2 regions of the Pseudomonas sp. GW821-FHT09C08 genome follow, and region 2 is predicted to be linked to the other one. Evidence: predicted binding sites of a transcription regulator. Region 2 holds the regulator's gene; the other holds the start of a gene.
What was found. Region 2 encodes FliA, which starts transcription of late flagellar genes. Its sites were predicted from a motif close to CTAAAGTTTNNNNNNNNNNNGCCGNTAA; they were not measured.
Positions count from the first base shown of each region.

Region 1: AC07OJ_RS04865 (methyl-accepting chemotaxis protein) is a predicted target of FliA. The motif match lies at 7,021-7,048, and genes of this name have one in related genera.

Region 1 covers NZ_JBWKPG010000001.1:1,146,607-1,157,484, forward strand. The annotation lists gene AC07OJ_RS04835 (carboxymuconolactone decarboxylase family protein) at 1-533, opposite strand, end outside; gene AC07OJ_RS04840 (AraC family transcriptional regulator) at 636-1,544, shown strand; gene AC07OJ_RS04845 (M91 family zinc metallopeptidase) at 1,656-3,182, shown strand; gene AC07OJ_RS04850 (LysR family transcriptional regulator) at 3,175-4,098, opposite strand; gene AC07OJ_RS04855 (aldo/keto reductase) at 4,215-5,210, shown strand; gene AC07OJ_RS04860 (M91 family zinc metallopeptidase) at 5,373-6,932, shown strand; gene AC07OJ_RS04865 (methyl-accepting chemotaxis protein) at 7,106-9,100, shown strand; gene AC07OJ_RS04870 (SRPBCC family protein) at 9,179-9,637, shown strand; gene AC07OJ_RS04875 (DUF411 domain-containing protein) at 9,749-10,195, shown strand; gene AC07OJ_RS04880 (YqaA family protein) at 10,199-10,642, shown strand; gene AC07OJ_RS04885 (alpha/beta fold hydrolase) at 10,688-10,878, shown strand, end outside.
Region 2 covers NZ_JBWKPG010000004.1:486,527-497,404, reverse strand. The annotation lists gene AC07OJ_RS16945 (chemotaxis protein CheW) at 1-1,754, opposite strand, end outside; gene AC07OJ_RS16940 (protein phosphatase CheZ) at 1,766-2,554, opposite strand; gene AC07OJ_RS16935 (chemotaxis response regulator CheY) at 2,573-2,947, opposite strand; gene fliA (RNA polymerase sigma factor FliA) at 3,118-3,858, opposite strand; gene fleN (flagellar synthesis regulator FleN) at 3,855-4,688, opposite strand; gene flhF (flagellar biosynthesis GTPase FlhF) at 4,795-6,111, opposite strand; gene flhA (flagellar biosynthesis protein FlhA) at 6,124-8,238, opposite strand; gene AC07OJ_RS16910 (S1 domain-containing protein) at 8,510-8,698, opposite strand; gene flhB (flagellar biosynthesis protein FlhB) at 9,097-10,233, opposite strand; gene fliR (flagellar biosynthetic protein FliR) at 10,237-10,878, opposite strand, start outside.

The DNA of each region.
Region 1 (10,878 bases), on a different contig from region 2:
TGCGCCAGCTCCGGGTTCAGCGGGGTACGGGCAAACACGTTAGCGAAGTTGCACAGGGTTGCCAGGCTGACGCCCAAAATAACTTCCAGGGCCTGGCCTTCGGAGTAGCCTGCCGCACGGAACGCGTCATAACCGGCATCGCTGACATCGCCGCGGGTGGCGATCACTTCACGGGTGAAGGCGGCGAGTGTCTCATACCGCGCATTGGGTAATTCGCCACGCTGGCGCAGGGCCTCGATCACCGCCTCCGGCAGCTTGGCTTTGTTGCGCGCCACGGCGGTGTGACCGGCAACGCAGAAGTCGCAGCCATGGGTCGTCGCGGCAATCAGTTGCACCACTTCGCGATCAGCCAGGCTCAGTTCGGCCTTGGCGTTCAGGCCGGACACGGTGATGTAGGTTTCCAGCGCCGCCGGAGCATTGGCCAGCACTGCCAGCAGATTAGGGATAAAACCCGAGCCTTTAAGCGCGTTTTCGAGGAAGGGTTTGGCCGCATCCGGGGCGGTTTCGGGGGTGAGCAGCGGTACACGGGACATGGAGTGGTCTCCTTGGGGGTTGGTGTAACCAGTCTGTTGGTTATAAAAAAACCCCTCAATAGGCTAAAGTAGCGATTACTTGCTCTTGAGTCTTTCCATTAGATGAATTCGTCCAGTGCACTTGTCGATTGGTTATTAGACAGCCTCGAACTCAACACCAGCCTGTTCCACGTCGGGCGTTATTGCGGCGACTGGCACGCCAGTACCCACGGCCTGGCCCGGGCCAGTTTCCACCTGATCGTGCAGGGTCAGTGCTGGTTGCACATCGATGGCGAGCCCACCCCGGTGGCGCTGGACAACGGCGACGCGGTGTTCCTGCTGCGTGACCTTGAGTATCGACTGTCGGGTGAAGCCACGGCGGCAGGTGCGCAGGAATGCCCGCGTCGCCCAATGGAGCCGCTGGACAGCAGCGCCACCGACGGCGTGGGCTTGGTCTGCGGGTTCTTCCATTTCCAGTCCGGCCTGTCGGCGATGATTGTCGACACCCTGCCCGCCTGGATCGTGCTGCGAGCCGGCGATCCGTCACTCACGGCTGCGCGCAACCTGTTCGACCTGATCCTGCAAGAATGCGCACGCACACCGCCCTCTTCCGCCTTGCTGGAACGCCTCTGCCATCTGCTGTTCCTGTATGTGCTGCGCCAACAGGTGTTGGATAACACCGAACTTGGCGGCCTTGCCGCGCTGGCCCGGCAGCCGACATTTGCGCATTTGCTCGAGCAATTGATCGCCCACCCCGAGCAACCCTGGAGCCTGGAAAGCATGGCCGCCTGCACGGGGCTGTCGCGCTCGGCGTTTTTCAAGCGGTTCAATGAGCTGTGCGGGCAATCGCCGGGGCAAGTGCTGCTGATGATGCGCGTGCGCCATGCCTGCCAACTGTTCAAGCAGGACCAGACCGTGGCCGATGTAGCGCTGGCGGTGGGGTATCAATCAGTGGCGGCGTTTACGCGCGCGTTTCATAAGGTCACCGGGCAGCAGCCCGGCGCTTACCGCAAGGGTTTGGCGTCGAAATAAAATGCAAGTGTGTAGTTTTACGCCAATCAAGCTGTAAGAAAATATGGAACTGTTTTTCCGGCGCTCTCACACAAGGAGTACATCTTCGGCAAACAGTGGAACTTCTCACCCATGATCAGCCCCGCAGCACCTCCGACAAGCCGCCAAAATCATGATCCGCTGCGCGATGCAAAACATTCAGCGCCCGAGGATTCCATCTACGTCCAGCCGCGTTTGGACCCGAGCAAGGGCCCGATGCAAACCAAGACCGAGGTTTTGCACAACGACGACTACTCAAAGATTTCACGGCAGGCCAAGTGGGACTTCCTGAGCAGACCGCCGGAGTTAAAGCAACTCACACTGGTGATGGAAACGGGCAATGCTGCCGACGCGGTCCATGTCGGCAAAAACCCTGATGGCCGTCTCAAGGTCCAGATCAATGGAAAGTCATACGCGCTCGATGACAAGGACCGAGACGGGAAGCCCCTGCATTTGCTGATCAAAACCCACGGCGGAAACGACCAGGTAACCGTCAGTGAAGACGTGAAAAACCCGCTGACGATTGAAGGGGGCAAAGGGGATGACACGCTCACTGGCGGCGGTGGCATCACTCGGCTTCTGGGCGGGCCGGGCAACGACACGCTTAAGCTGCGCTCGCATGCAGGCTATGCCGAAGGCAACGACGGCGACGATACAATCATCGGCGGCCCCGGCAATTCAGCCATGTACGGAAACAACGGGGATGATCGGCTGTATGCGGGCGCCGGCCCCGCCACAAAACAGAGCTATCTGGATGGGGGAGCAGGCAACGACCGGCTGTACGCCGGTAATGGGCATACGGTACTCCATGGTGGCAAAGGTGACGACGATTTGGTCGGGCACGATCGAACGACGTTCTACACCGGTAAAGGTCAGGATCGAGTCTGGAACAACCAGCAAGGCGATCATATATATGCCAAGACCGGCGATGTGTACGACCGGTCGCAAGGCTCAACATTGACCCCGGTGCAACCCAGCACTGCTGGCGGTGCGGGATTTGGGGTCGTAGGCACGCCACAATTCAAACAACGCGTAGAGGATGATCTCGAGTTTCTGCGCGGCTCTCCCACTGGGCAAAAGATGCTCACGGATATGGACAGGGAAGCCGCCGTGGCAGGGGGAAAAGTCACTATCGAGGAACAAACAGACAGAGGCAACGCTTACAATTTCGGGAGTTTGGAACTGGATAAGGCTTGGGAAAACGGTCGCCGTATAGACGGTGATGACCCTAAAAGGGGCAAGATCACCGACAATAAACCTGGCTCGCGCGCCAATAAGGGGGTGATCGCTTACGACACAAGCACTACGGTCGCACCGGATGGACGCACCTTTGGATTTCCACTCATCGGGCTGGTTCATGAAGTGGGGCATTCCTACAACGGTGCGACGGGAACAAACCTGCCAGGCACAACCATAGAGCACCCGCCAGCACGCCCTGACATTTCAATTCCTATCAGGAACACTGAGTTCCAGGTCGTCGGTTTGCCGAGCAGCGCGTCGCCTTTCGATTTCGATAACGATCCATCCACCCCGCCCACCCGCATCAACCCCGAGCATTTCACGGAGAATGGCATGAGGCGCGAAATGGGTCTTCCAGAGCGCAAAACCTACCTCACCTGAGACGCTGACGTTGCAGCCCGGTGCCGGGTTGGGCGCATAACTCCACCAGCCAATCGACAAATACCCGCACCCGCTGCGACAGCTGCCGGTGTGGCGGGTACAGTGCCGTGAGCGCCATTTTCGGCACTGCAAGCTGCCCCAGCACTTCCACCAGGCTGCCCTGCGCCAGGCGCTGCATCGCGTGGTAGTACGGCGCCTGGATCAACCCGTAGCCCGCTTCACAGGCACAGAAGTAGCCGTCGGCACTGTTGACCGCAACCACCTTGGGCAGGTTGACCGCACGCAGTTCAGCGCCGAATTGAAACTCCAGGCCAAAGCGTTTGCCGCTGGCACTGGAAACGTACTCGACCATGTGGTGCCCGGCCAGGTCATCAAGACTTGCCGGCACGCCCTTGCGCGCCAGATAACCGGGGCTCGCCAAGGTGATTTGATCCATCATTGCCAACGGCCTCGCCACCAGCGATTCGTCCAAGGCGAGGCCACCGCGCAACACGCAATCCACGCCCTCGCGGATCAGGTCCACCGGGCGGTCGTTGAGGCCGATTTCCAAATCAATGTGCGGGTATCGAGCAGTAAATGTCGGCAAGGCGGGAATGACCAGAAAGCGGCCGATACCCGAGGGCATATCAACGCTCAAGGTGCCGCGCGGGTTCTGCCGGCGCGTGGAAAACACCGCCTCGGTTTCTTCAAGGTCGGCAAGCAATTGCACGCAGCGCTGGTAGTACGCCGCACCGTCCAGGGTCGGGCTGACCTGGCGCGTGGTGCGTTGCAGCAATTGGACGCCGAGGTGCGCTTCCAGTTGCTTGATCAGGATGGTCACTGAGGCGCGTGGCAATTGCAGGCTGTCGGCCGCCTTGGCGAACCCGCCCAATTCGACGATCCGGGTGAACACACGCATCGCATTAAAACGGTCCACGGGCCGGCTCCTGGCTGATTATTTAGAAATTACGAATAGTGATAGTGCTTTTAGCCGGTTTATCAAGGTTTTGTCGAGGATGACAATGGAGCCCTTCCCCACCAGGAGCTTTACCCATGCACACTCGTCAACTCGGTAAAAACGGCCCGCACGTCTCTGCCATCGGCCTCGGCTGCATGGGCATGACGGATTTCTACACCACCGGCAGTGATACCCAGGAGGCCGTGGCCACGTTGCATCGCGCGCTGGAACTGGGGGTCAACTTCCTCGATACCGCCGACATCTACGGCCCGCACACCAATGAGGCACTGATCGGCAAAGCCATCGCCGGCAAGCGCGACCAGGTGTTCCTGGCGAGCAAGTTCGGCATCGTGCGTGACCCGGCGAATCCGGCAGTGCGCGGGGTCAATGGCCGGCCCGAATACATTCGCAATGCCATCGATGGCACCCTGCAACGGCTGGGCATCGACACCCTGGATTTGTACTACCAGCACCGTATCGACCCCGACGTGGCCATCGAAGAAACCGTCGGCGCCATGGCCGATCTGGTCACACAGGGCAAGGTGCGTTACCTGGGGCTGAGCGAAGCGTCCGCCGCCACACTGGAGCGCGCCCATCGCGTGCACCCCATCAGCGCCCTGCAAAGCGAGTATTCATTGTGGAGCCGCGACCAGGAACTCAACGGCTGCCTGGCTGCTTGCCAACGCCTGGGCATCGCCTTTGTGCCGTACAGTCCATTAGGCCGGGGGTTTCTCACCGGCGCGCTGAAAAGCCCGGATGATTTCGCTGCCGATGATTACCGCCGTTTCAGCCCGCGCTTCCAGGGCGACAACTTTGCGAAAAACCTGCTGCTGGTCCAACAGGTCCAGGCACTCGCAGCCGAAAAAGGCGTAACGGCCGGGCAACTGGCACTGGCGTGGGTGTTGGCACAGGGCGAATTCATTCTGCCGATCCCCGGCACCAAGCAGCGCAAGTACCTGGAAGAAAACGTCGCCGCCGTCTCGCTGACCCTCAGCACCCGCGAGCTGGCCGCGCTGGAGGCGATCTTCCCGGCCGATGCCACCGCCGGCCTGCGTTATCCCGAGGCGGTAATGGCGATGCTGGATATCTGACCGCCAAACTCAAGGGGCGCCTGGAGGGAGGCGCCCCCACGACGAAACGTTTGGCACTCAAACGGCCCCGGGCGAGAGGAACGTTTGCAGGCGCGATGCCACGTAAGAGCAGCCCTGATGCGTCATCAGGGGCGCCTCAAGAGTCGATAAAAAGGACCTGTCATGATATCCACGCCATCCAACCCCTCGGCCACCCAGCCTTACGCCCAGCTACCCAAGCCTCCCGAGACAGCCACCTCGCCCTACACCCCACCGACCGACCTCAAGCCAGACATGGTTAACCGCCGGACACAGGTGCTGTTCGACGAAGGTGGCACCAAAATCAGCCGGTCAATCGACTGGGACCCCAGTGACCCGAAAAAGCCGCAGATCCTGAACAATTTCCTGCACGTAGAAACCGGTGATCGCGCTGACCGTGTCCATGTGCGCAATTTACCGAATGACAAGATGCAGATCACAATCAACGATAAACCGCATGTATTCGACGTCAAAAGCAAGGAAGACCGCGAGCAGGAGCTGGCGATCGATACCCACGGCGGCGACGACACGGTCATCATCGACGATGACGTCAAGCTTCGTACAAGAGTGGAAGGCGGTGATGGTGACGATCGCATCCAGGCTGGCGGCGGTCGCAGCAGGCTGTTCGGAGGGCGTGGCAACGATGCCCTGGTGTTGGGCAGTGGTTTGGGTTATGCCGCCGGCGGCGAGGGCGACGACACGATCATCGGCGGCAGCGGCAACGGCGTGATGTACGGCAACAAGGGCAATGACCTGCTCATTGCGGGCTCTGGCCCCGCCACCAAGCAAACCTACATGGATGGTGGCGACGGCGACGATGTGCTTTTCTCCGGCAGCGGGCACACCGTTGCACATGGTGGCAATGGCGATGACAACTTGGTCGGGAACGCACGCACGACGTTCTACACCGGCAAAGGCAAAGACAGCATTTGGAACAACCAGCCCAATGACCGCATCTACGCCAAGGCCGGGGATAGTTTCGACCGTACTCAAGGATCGGCTTTCACCGAGGTCAAACCCAGCAATGCCGGCAACCGCGGCTTCAGCGTGGACGTCCCACCAGAAGCCAACGAGGACCAGGCACAGGAATTCAAGCAGAGCGTCGCCGACGACTTTGAATTTCTGCGCAGTTCACCCACGGGGCAACAGGCACTCAAGCGAATGGATGAACTTGCGGCAATAAACGGCGCCAAGGTCAGCATACGGCCGATCAACCACGGCGGTAACGAATACCTGTTTGGCAGCACTGGACTGGAAAACATGACACCTGAGGAGTCCGAAAGCGCAGGCGAAGGGGCCTTCGGGACGATCACCAATGGCGTGCCCGGTGCCCGCGCCGATCGCGGCATCATTCACTTTGACTCGCCGGCTACGCTCGAAAACGCCGACCGCACCAACACACGGGTACCCGCCACCGCTCTCTTCGGTCAGGTGGCCTCCGCCTACAATGGCGCAACCGGAACATTTCTGCCGGGGGAAACCCGCGAAGCGCCGGGAGAATCGGGTCTCGCCAGGAATGAAGTACGTCAAGCCATTGGCCTGCCCAGCGATGCCGAACCTTTTGATTTCGACAATGACCCCTCGACACCGCCGAGCACTGTCAATCCGAGACCGTTTACCGAAAACGCCCTGAATGAAGAGATGGGCAAACCCTTGAGGAAGACCGTCTTATGGTCACCTAGCGATCAAGGTCGTGGGACGTAGAGCGGCGCCTCAATATCGGTTCCTACACGGAGCGTGGCGGGTAGTCGGCCTCGCTCTGGTCAGCCCCAGCTATTTAGCACCATCGTACCTAAAGCTCCGCCCATCCACGCCGATAGCCCTACGAAGCTCCAAAAAGCCGCGTCGACAATAAACGCTTCGTAAGGACGAATCCCATGCCCCCACTGCGCTCCATCCAAACTCGCTACACCCTGTTTCTGGTGCTGTTCGTCCTGGTGTTATTGGTCTTGACGGTCGTGGGTATCGGCCAGTTGGTTGCGCCGAAGCTGCAGTACACCGAGGAACAGGTGGTGCTCAACCGCATCAGTGAAGTGGCCGAGCAAATCCAGGGCGAACTGAACAAGGTCCAGGCCCAGCAACGCAGCATCACCCAGACCATTGTGCTGCTCGACAGTGATGCCATCGACAAGGTCCTGCCCGGCCTGGTGGACCAGTACGGCGAGCTGAAAGTCTTCGGCGGCGGCATCTGGCCGCTGCCCAACCAGCGCACCCCGGGGCGCAACAAGCACAGCACGTTCTGGCACCGCGATGCGTCGGGCAAGCTCGTAGTGAACACGTTCTGGAACAGCGACCCTGCCCCCAATTACTACGACCAGAGCTGGTACAAGGGCGGCCTCGCCGCGCCGCGTGGCCAATGTGCCTGGGCTGCCGCCTACAAGGACGACGCCAGCCAGGAGCCGCGCACCAACTGCGCCATGGCGATCCAGCGGGACGGTGCGGCGTATGGCGTCGCCACCATTGATGTGACCCTGGGCTTTTTCAACGCGCTGGTGGCCAGCAAGGAAAAAGACATCGGCGGGCAGATGCTGATCGTCGAAGGCGACGGCAAGATCATCAGCAACAGCACGCGCCTCAGTGGCCCGGTGGTGTTGAAGAACATCAGCGAACTCACCGGCACTTCGGCATTTGCCGCCCAGGTCAGCAAAGCCCTGGCCCACCGTGACCAGGCCTTGCAGCGCAGCGAGTTCGACAACCAGGGCGTGGCCAGCACGTTCTATATGCGCCCCATAGAAGGCACGCCGTGGTTCCTGGCGACCGCCCTGCCCACCTCGTTGATCACCGCCCAGCGCGACGACGTGCTCGGCAGCCTGGCCCTGGTGCAAATCCCCATGGTGCTGCTGTTGGTGCTGCTGGCGGCCTATGCGATCCGCCAACTGGTGCAACGCATGAACACGCTGAAAGCCAATATTGACGCGTTGTCCGCCGGTGACGCCGACCTGACGCGACGCATCACCATCCGCGCTGAAGACGAACTCGGCGCCATCGGCCACTCGGTCAACCGCTTTATCGTGTACCTGCAAAACATGATCGGCGAGGTCACGCAGGCCACCGGCGCCATGTCGTCGGGCCTTGAGCAACTGCAGAAAACCTCGGCGCACACCAACCAGATCCTGGTGCGCCACGCCTCGGAGACCGACCAGACCGTCACCGCCATCACCGAGATGAGTTCCACCGCCGACACCGTTGCGCAGAACGCCGCAGAAACCGCCTCGTTCACTCAACGCGCCAACGAACACGCCGACCGTTCCCGCGTGGTGGTCGGCGAAGCTTCCAGCAGTGTCAGCGCCCTGATCGGCGAAGTGGCCAGCGCCACCCACACCGTGGAGAACATGCGCCAGGACGCCGCGCGCATCACCGAAACCCTGGGCGTGATCGGCGCGATTGCGGGCCAGACCAACCTGCTGGCGCTCAACGCCGCAATCGAAGCGGCACGGGCCGGCGAACAAGGCCGGGGGTTTGCCGTGGTCGCCGACGAAGTCCGAGCACTGGCCGCGCGCACCCAGGCCAGCACCTCGCAGATCAACGAGATGCTCGCGCGCCTGACTACCGGGGTGAGTTCCTCGGTGGCGGCCATGGAAAACACCCAGGCCAGTTGCCAATCGGCGGCGGATGCCACCGCGCGGGTCAACACCGGCCTGGACGAGATGGCAGGCTCGGTCAGCCATATCAACAACCTCAGTACGCAGATCGCCACGGCCGCCGAGCAGCAAAGCGCGGTGACCGAGGAGATCAACCGCAGCATGGTGCAGATCCGACATATGGTCGAGGAACTGGTGCAGAGCGGCCATGCCACGCAAACCAATACGCAGACCCTGCTGGACGCCAATGGACGCGTGATTGCCTTGATGGGGCGTTTCAAGGTGAGCTGATAAATGGCCTGGATACTCCCGTGCAATGCGCGGGAGTCGGACTATTCTGACAGTTCACAGCCACACAGGAGGTGTGCCATGCGCGCTGCAGAGCAGTCAGTCCGCTTGGAGCGGATCAGTCAGGAACGCTTTATCCAGGCCCCCATCGATGCCGTCTACGACTATGTGACCCAGCCGGATCGCTGGCACGAATGGCACCCCACATCCCTGAGTGCCGACACCGGCACCACCGGTTCACTCCCCGTCGGCACGCGCTTTACCGAAATGATCGACCTCTTGGGCGTGCGCGTGCCCATGAGTTACCGCGTACAGGTCGCCCGCCGCCCCGGCGAGTTCAAGACCGTGTTTACCTCCCTCGCCGTCGATGGCTCCATTCACTACTTCCTGCAGCCGTTTCGCGGCGGCACGCTGTTCAAGCGCGTGCTGACCTATGAGACCGAATTGCAGCTGGCCACCTTGCATGAGCGCATGATCGAGTTGTCCGCGATTGCCCTGGACCAACTCAAGCATCGGCTGGAAAATCCGCCCTTCGTATAATTTTGAAACATTACCGCGAAGGTTGCTCGCCGGTGGGCGCTGGCTTGCCTGCGATGACGTCGTCATGATCGCCGCCATCCCAATCGCCACTTCCTGCTTGCGAGCCTTTTGATGAAAACCACCCTGCGCCTGGCCCTGCTGTCGGCCCTGTTCACCACCACACTGGCCCAGGCCGCCGACCTGATCCCCATCGACGTACACCGCGACGCCAACTGCGGTTGCTGCAAGAAATGGATCAGCCACCTGGAAAGCAACGGCTTCAAGGTCAATGACCATGTCGAAGCCAATATGAGTGACGTCAAGCAACGCCTCGGCGTGGCGCCGCGCCTGGGCTCGTGCCACACCGCCGTGATCGACGGCAAGTTTGTCGAGGGCCATGTGCCCGCCGAGCAGGTCCTGGCGCTGCGCAAGCGCGACGACCTGCTGGGAATCGCCGCACCGGGCATGCCCATGGGTTCGCCGGGCATGGAAGTCGAAGGGCGCAGCGAGGCGTATCAGGTCATCGGCCTGACCCGCGACGGCCAGGATGTGGTGGTGGCCGAGTACCCGGCACACTGACCGATGCTTGCCGGTTACCTGGGGCTGTTTCTCGCTGCGTTTGGCGCCGCGACCCTGCTGCCCCTGCAATCCGAAGCCGTGCTGGTTGGCCTGCTGCTCAGCGGGCATTACAGCCTGTGGTGGCTGCTGGTGGTCGCGACGCTGGGCAATGTGCTGGGGTCAGTGCTGAACTGGCTGCTCGGGCGCGGGGTGGAGCGCTTCAAGCACCGGCGCTGGTTTCCGGTCAGCGACCCGCAACTGGCCAAAGCCCGGCACCATTACCAGCGTTGGGGGCACTGGACGCTGCTGCTCAGTTGGGTACCGATCATCGGTGACCCGCTGACGCTGGTGGCCGGGGTGATGCGCGAGCCGTTGTGGCGTTTCCTGCTGCTGGTGACCCTGGCCAAGGGCGTGCGTTACGGGGTGCTGGCAGCCCTGACCTTGCAGTGGGTGTTAATCCCCACTTAATCGTCTCCCAACAGCATCCGAGACATCTTGTCTGGAGCCCCGCCCATGCCTCTGATCCGCACCTTTTGCCTTGCCGGCCTGCTCACCGCCAGTGTCACCCCGGTGTTCGCAGCCACTGAAGGCCCTGCCTACGGGCCAGAACTGCAAGGCTTTGCGTACCCCTATCCACTTGAGCACTTCAACTTCCAATCCCAGGGCAAGTCCCTGCAGATGGGCTACATGGACATCCCCGCCAC
Region 2 (10,878 bases):
CCCTGGCCCTTGGTCGAGTAGATGTTGATCGAGCCGTTGAGCTGGCTGATCTTGGTCTTCACCACGTCCATGCCGACGCCACGGCCGGACACGTCGGAAATCTCGGTCTTGGTCGAGAAGCCCGGGGCGAAGATCAGGTTGTAGCACTCGGTGTCGGTCAGGCGGTCGGCGGCGTCCTTGTCCATCACGCCACGCTTGACAGCGATATTGCGCAGGATGGTCGGGTCCATGCCCTTGCCGTCATCGGTGATCGACAGCAGGATGTGGTCACCCTCCTGCTCGGCCGCCAGGATCACTTTGCCGTTGCGCGACTTGCCCGAAGCTTCGCGCTCTTCCGGGGTTTCGACGCCGTGGTCGACGGCGTTGCGCACCAAGTGGACCAGCGGATCGGCCAGGGCCTCGACCAGGTTCTTGTCGAGGTCGGTCTCTTCGCCCACCAGTTCCAGGTTGATCTCTTTCTTGAGCTGGCGTGCCAGGTCGCGAACCAGGCGCGGGAAGCGCCCGAAGACTTTCTTGATCGGCTGCATCCGCGTCTTCATCACGGCGGTCTGCAGGTCGGCGGTGACCACGTCGAGGTTCGACACGGCCTTTTGCATGGCTTCATCGCCACTGCTCAGGCCCAGGCGCACCAGGCGGTTACGCACCAGCACCAGTTCGCCGACCATGTTCATGATGTCGTCCAGGCGCGCGGTATCGACGCGCACGGTGGTTTCGGCTTCACTGGCCGGCTTCTCGGCCACGGCAGCCGCCGGCGCGCGGGCAGCAGCCGGGGCGGCGGCAGGTGCCGGGGCCGGTTTGGCAGCAGCAGGTGCAGCGGCCTTGGCCGGCGCCGGTTTGGCCGCCACCGGAGTGGCGGTCGCGGCAGCTGCCGGAGCCACTTCGCTGAACTTGCCCTTGCCGTGCAATTCGTCGAGCAGGGATTCGAACTCGTGGTCGCTGATCAGACCGTCGCCCGCAGGTTCTGCCGCAGCGGCCGGCGCAGTGGCAGTCGCGGCGACTTCCGGCAAGGCGTCGGCCGCGAAGGTGCCTTTGCCATGCAGTTGGTCGAGCAGTGCTTCGAATTCGTCATCGGTGATGTCGGTGCTGGTCGACGCGGCAGGCGCATCCACAGCGGCGGCAGGCGCCACGGCGTCGGCCGCGAACTGGCCTTTGCCGTGCAACTGGTCGAGCAGGGATTCAAATTCTGCGTCGGTAATGTCTTCGCTGGTCGGCGCTTGTGGCGCGGCGGCTGCAGGCGCTTCAGCCTCGGCTTTCACCGCATTGAGGGAGTTGAGCAACTGCTCGAACTCGCTGTCCGTCACGTCCGCTTCAGGCTCTGCCACAGGCGCAGGCTCAGCTTGCGCCACGGGCGCTGCCGAGGTGTCGGCCGGCTCTGCCAGGCGCGCCAGGGCGGCGAGCAGTTCCGGGGTGGCCGCAGTGATCGGGGCACGTTCGCGGACTTCGCTGAACATGCCGTTGACCGCATCCAGTGCTTCGAGAATCACGTCCATCAATTCCGAGTCAACGTGACGCTCACCCTTGCGCAGGATGTCGAACACGTTCTCGGCGATGTGGCAGCACTCCACCAGCTCATGGAGCTGGAGGAAGCCGGCGCCCCCTTTTACAGTGTGAAAACCGCGAAAAATTGCATTGAGCAGGTTCGCATCATCCGGACGGCTTTCCAGCTCGACCAGTTGCTCGGACAGTTGCTCTAAAATTTCGCCGGCCTCTACAAGGAAATCCTGAAGGATTTCTTCATCGGCGCCGAAGCTCATGTGGGTGCTCCTTAGAAGCCTAAACTGGATAACAGGTCATCTACGTCATCCTGACCTGACACAACGTCTTCACGTTTATCGGCATGAATCTGCGGACCTTCACCCTTGGCGAGATGTTTTTGTGGATCTTTTTCCGAGAGGATCGCTTCACGGTCATGTTCGATGCCGGCAAAACGGTCTACCTGGCCGGCCATGAGCACCAGTTTGAGCAGGTTGCTTTCCACTTCGGTGACCAACTGAGTCACACGCTTGATCACCTGGCCGGTGAGGTCCTGGTAATCCTGGGCCAGCAGAATGTCATTGAGGTTGCTGGAAACCGTGCGGTTTTCCTGCTCGCTGCGTGACAAGAATCCGTCGACCCGACGCGCCAGTTCCCGAAATTCCTCAGCCCCCACCTCGCGGCGCATGAAGCGGCCCCAATCGTGGCTCAGGGCCTGGGCTTCGGTGGCCATGCCATTGACCAGGGGCGTGGCGTTTTCCACCAGGTCCATGGTGCGGTTGGCCGCCGCTTCAGTCAGCCTGACCACATAGGACAGGCGTTCGGTCGCGTCGGTGATTTGCGAAATTTCTTCGGCCTGGGGCATGTGCGGGTCAATCTGGAAATTGACAATCGCACTGTGCAGCTCGCGTGTGAGCTTGCCCACTTCCTGATACAGGCCGCGGTCACGGGTCTGGTTGAGCTCATGGATTAACTGCACCGCGTCGCCGAACTGGCCTTTTTCAAGGCTGTCAACCAACTGGTGAGCATGCTTTTTCAGGGTCGACTCAAAGTCTCCCTGTGACGTTTCTTTATGCTCCATAGCTCCCCCGCGATGGCATTAGCCGTGGATGCGTTCGAAGATTTTTTCGATCTTCTCTTTCAAGGCCAATGCAGTGAATGGCTTGACCACATAACCGTTGACCCCGGCTTGGGCGGCTTCGATGATCTGTTCACGCTTGGCTTCGGCGGTCACCATCAGCACGGGAAGGCTGCGCAGTTTTTCGTCGGCGCGCACATGGCGCAGCAAGTCGATACCGGTCATGCCCGGCATGTTCCAGTCCGTTACCAGAAAGTCGATGCTCCCGCTGTTGAGGATCGGAATCGCCGTAATGCCGTCATCCGCCTCGACCGTGTTAGTGAACCCAAGGTCACGCAACAGGTTTTTTATGATCCGCCGCATCGTTGAGAAGTCATCAACGATGAGGATTTTCATGTTCTTGTCCAATTCGACCTCCAAGCAGTCTTAAACGCGCCCAGCACCTGGACGCGCCATTTCAATCAACAGGCATTACACAAAAAGGACTGCAGGGGGCACCACGGGCCGATCCCGCGAGGGTCAATCACCCTCGCGGTGTGGTTTGCAGTGCTCCCCAACACTGCCTGTCAGCGCGCTCGCCACTCTCCCAAACGCCCCCGCAAGCGGGCTGCGCACTGGCTGTGCAACTGGCTGACCCGCGATTCGCTGACTCCCAGGACCTCACCGATTTCCTTGAGGTTCAGCTCTTCGTCGTAGTACAGCGCCAACACCAGTCGCTCACGCTCCGGCAAATTGGCAATCGCGTCCGCCAACGCCCCCTGGAAGCGTTCATCCTCCAGGTCGCGCGACGGCTCCAGATGAGCACTCGCGCCGTCCTCGTGCAGCCCTTCGTGTTCGCCGTCCTGCAACAGGTCGTCGAAACTGAACAGGCGGCTGCCCAAGGTATCGTTCAAAATCCCGTAGTAATCGTCGAGACTCAATTGGAGTTCGGCCGCAACTTCGTGATCTTTAGCGTCGCGACCGGTTTTTGCTTCAATTGCGCGAATTGCGTCACTGACCATGCGCGTATTGCGATGCACCGAACGCGGCGCCCAGTCACCTTTACGCACTTCATCGAGCATCGCGCCACGGATGCGGATACCCGCATACGTCTCGAAACTCGCGCCCTTGCTCGCGTCGTATTTGGTCGACACTTCGAGCAGGCCGATCATGCCCGCCTGGATCAGGTCTTCGACCTGGACGCTGGCGGGCAGGCGTGCCAGCAAGTGATAAGCGATGCGCTTGACCAGCGGCGCATAGCGCTCGATCAATTCACCCTGGCTGTCACGTGCCGATTTCTTGTAAAGGTTGTAGCCGCTGGATGTCATAGCACCGGTCCTGCGCTCGTCTGATGCACCAATCGCTCGACGAAAAACTCCAGATGCCCCCGAGGGTTGGCAGGCAACGGCCAGGTATCGACCTTCTGGGCAATAGCCTTGAACGCCAAGGCGCATTTGGAACGAGGGAACGCTTCGTAGACTGCACGCTGCTTTTGCACAGCCTTGCGTACACACTCGTCGTAGGGAACTGCGCCGACGTATTGTAAGGCGACATCGAGGAAGCGATCCGTGACCTTGGTCAACTTGGCGAACAGATTGCGCCCTTCCTGTGGACTCTGGGCCATGTTGGCCAGCACGCGGAAGCGGTTCATGCCGTAGTCACGGTTAAGCAATTTGATCAGGGCATAGGCGTCGGTGATCGAGGTGGGTTCATCGCAGACCACCAACAGGACTTCCTGCGCAGCGCGCACGAAGCTGACCACGGACTCGCCGATCCCGGCGGCGGTGTCGATCACCAGCACGTCGAGGTTGTCGCCGATATCGCTGAACGCCTGGATCAGGCCGGCATGCTGCGCCGGGCTCAGGTGCACCATGCTCTGGGTGCCGGAGGCGGCCGGCACGATGCGGATACCGCCAGGGCCCTGCAGCAGCACGTCGCGCAGCTCGCAGCGCCCTTCGATCACATCGGCAAGCGTGTGTTTGGGCGTCAGCCCCAGCAGAACGTCGACGTTCGCCAGCCCCAGGTCAGCATCCAGCAGCATGACGCGACGGCCAAGCTCTGCCAGGGCCAGGGACAAATTCACTGACACGTTAGTTTTCCCGACGCCACCTTTGCCGCCGGTCACCGCGATCACCTGTACGGGATGCATGCTGCCCATTTTATTTCTTTACCTTGTCTTGCTTAGACGCAGGCTACATGGCTTGGCCGCGTGAATCGCTTGCAGACCATCGATGTAGGTACATTTCACGGTGTTCATCCTGCCCTCAACCCACCCGCTTTGCCGGGCTGTGATAGAGGTCGGCGAACATATCGGCCATCGCTTCCTCGCTAGGCTCTTCTTGCATTTGCACGCTGACTGCACGGCTGACCAACTGATGACGGCGCGGCAGATGCAGATCATCCGGAATCCGCGGGCCGTCGGTCAGGTAGGCGACCGGCAACTCATGACTGATGGCCAGGCTCAACACCTCGCCCAGGCTCGCGGTTTCGTCGAGCTTGGTGAGGATGCAGCCGGCCAGGCCGCAGCGTTTGTAGCTATGGTACGCAGCGGTAAGAACCTGTTTCTGGCTGGTGGTTGCAAGCACCAGGTAATTTTTCGACTTGATGCCGCGCCCGGCCAGGCTTTCCAGCTGCATGCGCAACGCAGGGTCGCTGGCTTGCAGGCCGGCGGTATCGATCAACACCACGCGCTTGCGCAGCAGCGGGTCGAGGGCGTTGGCCAGGGATTGGCCCGGGTCGACATGGGTCACCGACACATTGAGGATCCGACCCAAGGTCTTGAGCTGCTCCTGGGCACCGATACGGTAGCTGTCCATGCTCACCAGCGCGATATTCTGCGCGCCGTACTTGAGCACGTAACGGGCGGCCAGCTTGGCCAGGGTGGTGGTCTTGCCCATGCCGGCAGGGCCGACCATGGCGATCACACCGCCCTCTTCCAGCGGCTCGATTTCCGGCGTGACGATCATCCGCGCCAAGTGGGCCAGCAACATGCGCCAGGCCTGGCGAGGTTCTTCGATTTCAGTGGTCAGGGCCAGCAGGTCGCGCGACAACGGGCCGGACAGGCCGATGCGTTGCAGACGACGCCACAGGTTGGCCTGTTGCGGCTTGCTGCCTTGCAGCTGGTTCCAGGCGAGAGAGCCGAGTTGCACTTCCAGCAGCTCGCGCAGGCCATTGAGTTCAAAGCGCATCGAGTCGAACACGCGCTGGTCGACTGCGGCGGCCGGGGCCGGCGCTGCAGGACGCGGGGGTTCAACGAAGGTCGGCTCGACCAGCGGCTCGGCAGCGGTCAGCGGCAGGCCGGCGAACAACTGGCGGTTGGTGGTGGCGTCGCTGTCGCCACGCATGCTCAGTTCGGCCTGGGCCGAGACAATGCGCGAGGCCGTCTTGCGCAGCTCGTCTTCGAGTTCCATGTTCGGGACGCGCGGGGCCAGGGCCTGGGGAGTGTAATCCAGGGCAGCCGTCAGCTCGACACCGCCGGCAATACGACGGTTACCGATAATCGCGGCGTCGGCGCCCAGCTCATCACGAACCAGTTTCATGGCCTGACGCATATCGGCGGCGAAAAAACGCTTAACTTGCATAACCCACTACCCTCAGCCGTTGGGCCCTACTGTCGCGACGATAGTCACTTGCTTGTTGTCAGGAATTTCCTGATAAGCCAAAACGTGCAAATTCGGTACTGCCAGGCGCCCAAACCGCGACAACATCGCCCGGACGGGGCCGGCCACCAGCAGGATCACCGGTTGGCCCTGCATTTCCTGGCGCTGCGCGGCATCGATCAACGAACGCTGCAGCTTCTCAGCCATGCTTGGCTCCAGCAGAACGCCCTCTTCCTGGCCTTGTCCTGCCTTCTGAATACTATTGAGCAATATTTGTTCCAACCTTGGTTCCAAGGTGATCACAGGCAGCTCAGAGTCAAGCCCTACAATGCTTTGGACGATTGCGCGCGACAATCCGACGCGCACTGCAGCCACCAGGGCGGCAGTATCTTGACTCTTGGCGGCATTGTTGGCGATAGCCTCGGCAATGCTGCGGATATCGCGCACCGGCACCTGCTCGGCCAGCAGCGCCTGCAGGACCTTGAGCAGTTGCGACAGCGACAGCACGCCCGGCACCAGTTCTTCGGCGAGTTTTGGCGAGGCTTTGCCGAGCAAACCCATCAATTGCTGGACTTCTTCGTGGCCGATCAGCTCATGGGAGTGCTTGTACAGAATCTGGTTGAGGTGGGTGGCGACCACGGTACTGGCGTCCACCACGGTGTAGCCCAGGGACTGCGCCTGGCTGCGCTGGCTGATTTCGATCCACACCGCGTCCAGGCCAAAAGCCGGATCTTTGGCGGTAATGCCGTTGAGACTGCCGAATACCTGCCCCGGGTTGATCGCCAGTTCGCGATCCGGGTAGATCTCGGCTTCGGCCAGGATCACCCCCATCAGGGTCAGGCGGTAGGCGCTGGGGGCCAGGTCGAGGTTGTCGCGGATATGCACGGTGGGCATCAGGAAGCCCAGGTCCTGCGAGAGCTTCTTGCGCACCCCCTTGATCCGCGCGAGCAGTTGGCCACCCTGGTTGCGGTCGACCAGCGGGATCAGGCGGTAGCCGACTTCCAGGCCGATCATGTCGATCGGGGTCACGTCGTCCCAGCCCAACTCCTTGGTTTCCTGGGCCCGGGCCGGCGACGGCAGCAATTCCTGCTGGCGCGCGATTTCCTGCTGGGCCTGGACCTTGACCGCGTTCTGCTTCTTCCAGAACAGGTAGGCACCGCCGGCCGCCATGGCCGCCATGCTCAGGAACGACACGTGGGGCATGCCCGGCACGATGCCCATGATCGCCATGATGCCCGCCGCCACGGCCAGGGCCTTGGGCGAGGCGAACATCTGGCGACTGATCTGCTTGCCCATGTCTTCGGAGCCCGAAGCACGGGTCACCATGATCGCGGCAGCTGTGGATAACAACAGTGATGGCAATTGCGCCACTAAACCGTCACCAATGGTCAGCAAGGCGTAAACCTTGCCGGCATCGCCGAAGGTCATGCCGTGCTGGAAGATCCCGACCGCCATGCCGCCGATCAGGTTGATGAACAGAATCAGCAGGCCGGCGATGGCGTCACCGCGCACGAATTTGCTGGCACCATCCATGGAACCGTAGAACTCGGCTTCCTGGGCCACTTCCAGACGGCGCGACTTGGCCTGGTTCTGGTCAATGAGGCCGGCGTTGAGGTCGGCGTCGATGGCCATCTGTTTGCCGGGCATGGCGTCGAGGGTAAAGCGCGCGCTCACCTCGGAAATCCGCCCGGCGCCCTTGGTCACCACCACGAAGTTGATGATCATCAGGATCGCGAAGACCACGATACCCACCACGTAGTTGCCGCCGATCACCACCTCACCGAAGGCCTGGATCACCTTACCGGCGGCGGCGTGGCCGTCCTGGCCGTGGAGCATCACCACGCGCGTCGACGCCACGTTGAGCGCCAGGCGCAACAGGGTCGCCACCAGCAGAATGGTCGGGAACACCGCAAAATCCAGCGGTCGCAGGGCGTATACGCAGACCAGCAGCACCACCACGGACAGGGCAATGTTGAAGGTGAAGAACACGTCCAGCAGGAACGGCGGCATCGGCAACATCATCATTGCCAGCATCACCAGCAACAACAACGGCACACCCAGATTGCCCCGCGAGAGGTCAGTCAGGGTCGTACGGGCCGTGCCGAGCATTTGAGAGCGATCCACCACCGGTATTCCTCGTTTCCTTGAAGCAAACTTTTGACGCCGGGAGGCGTCCTGGAGGCGGTATTGCAAGAAGCCTTCCAACTTTGGTTTCAGGGCGACGATCGTCGAGGGGAACGCGTTTCAAATGCAGGAGCTTGCCTGCGGTGGCGGTGTGTAGGTCACCTGAAGCGCCAGGCTGAACTCAGTCATCGCAGGCAAGCCAGCTCCCACATTATTGGTCGGTGGACACACCGCCAACAGCCAGGCATGCATGCCGCTAGATAAGTTTGATATGGAACGCATACACCCCTTGAGGGCAATGGATCCTCACGAACTGCACGCGCAAGCCTTTCTTGAGCCAGATGCCGGCTGAGCCGGTGCGATCCACATGCACCGGCTCGTCATCGCCATCCAGCGCAATCAGGCCTTTTCCGGTTTTTCGGCTGTAGGATTTGATCGTTCCCATCACCGCTTCCATCACTACGCCCTCTGCATCGCTGGATGACCTGTGCACAGTAGGGAGCCATGGAAGCGCGAGAGGACGGCGCTGGCTACTGTCAAAGTTGACAGGTAGACGAGGGTTGCCGACGAGTGGTAGCGGATGAGGCGGGCAGGCTTGTTATGCGAACGCACTCACTGTGGTGAGCGGGCTTACCCCGCGTTGGGCTGCGAAGCAGCCCTGAAACCTGGCGACTCGGTCTGACTGTTGGACCGCGGTGGCTGGATTGGGAGCGCTTCGCACTCCAACGCGGGGCAAGCCCGCTCACCACAAGAAGCCCGCTCGCCACAACAAGCCTTATCACCACAAAAAGCCCGCTACCCACAACAAGCCCGCTCACCACAAAGCGCGCATCAGCCGAGCAGTCAGGAATCGCGGCGCAGCTCCGGCGGAATGGGCAGGTCCTTGAGCGGATCGGGCCGCTTGCCCTTGCCCGCGCGGTACTGGCGAATCTGATAGACATACGCCAACACCTGGGCCACGGCCAGGTACAGCCCGGCGGGGATTTCCTGGTCGAGGTCGGTGGAGTAGAAGATCGATCGCGCCAGCTCCGGCGACTCCAGCAGCAGGATGTCGTTGGCCACGGCGATTTCGCGGATTTTAAGCGCGGTGAAGTCGCTGCCCTTGGCCAGCAGCATCGGCGCGCCGCCCTTCTCCGGGTCGTACTTGAGGGCCACGGCGTAGTGCGTCGGGTTGGTGATGACCACATCGGCGTCGGGCACCGAGGCCATCATCTTGCGCTGCGACATTTCCCGCTGCAGCTGGCGAATGCGCTGCTTGACCTCGGGGCGACCCTCTTGGTCCTTGTGCTCGTCGCGGACTTCCTGCTTGGTCATCAGCAGTTTCTTGTGGCTTTCCCACAGCTGGATCGGCGCATCCACCGCCGCGATGATGATCAACCCGGCCGCCATCCACAGCGCACTCCAGCCGACCACCTGCACACTGTGGATGATTGCCGACTCCAGCGGTTCGTGGGCGATGCGCAGCAAATCGTCGATATCCGAGGACAACACCGTCAAGGCCACGAATAGAATCAGGATGAACTTGGCCAACGCCTTGAGCAGCTCCACCAGCGCCTTGGCGGAAAACATGCGCTTGAGCCCGGCCGCCGGGTTCATCCGGCTGAACTTGGGCGCCATGCTGCCGGCGGCGAACAACCAGCCGCCCAGGGCGACCGGGCCGATCAAGGCGGCCAGCAGCAAGGTGATCAGAATCGGCTGCACCGCCAGGATCGCGATTTTGCCCGAGTGCAGCAGGTATTGACCCATCGAATCGGGATTGAGCAGCACCTCGCGTGGCAAGGTGAAGTTGTGCTTCATCAACTCCAGCAAGTCCAACGCCAGCCCGCCGCCGTAAATCAGCAGGCCGCCCGCGCCGGCCATCATGGTCGCAACGGTATTCAGCTCTTTGGAGCGCGCAATCTCGCCCTTTTCCCTGGAGTCCTTTTTGCGTTTCTCCGTGGGGTCTTCTGTTTTGTCCTGACCACTCTCGCTCTCGGCCATGGCTCAGCGCGCCCGTGCCAGATCACGTAAGAACTGCAGGGCGTCGGTCGCCAGCGGTTGATACTGATTGAGAATGTCAGCCAGGCCGACCCAGAAAATCCCCATGCCCAACACCAGGGTCAACGGGAAGCCGATCGAGAAGATGTTCAGTTGCGGCGCCGCGCGGGTCATCACGCCGAACGCGATGTTGACCACCAGCAACGCGGTGATTGCCGGCAGCACCAGCAACAGCGAGGCGCCCAGCACCCAACCGAGGCGCCCGACCACTTCCCAGAAATGATTGACCACCAGGCCCGAGCCCACCGGCAAGGTGGTGAAGCTTTCGGTTAGCACCTCGAACACCACCAGGTGGCCGTTCATGGCCAGGAACAGCAACGTCACCAGCATGGTCAGGAACTGCCCGATCACCGCTGCCGACACGCCGTTGGTGGGGTCGACCATGGACGCGAAGCCCATGCCCATCTGGATCGAGATGATTTGCCCGGCAATCACGAATGCCTGGAAGAACAGCTGCAGGGAAAAGCCCAGCAACGCGCCGATCAGGATCTGCTCGGCGATCAGCATCAGCGCGCTGAGGTCCAGCGCATTGACCGGGGGCATGGCCGGCAAGCCCGGCGTGATCACCACGGTAATCGCCACCGCAAA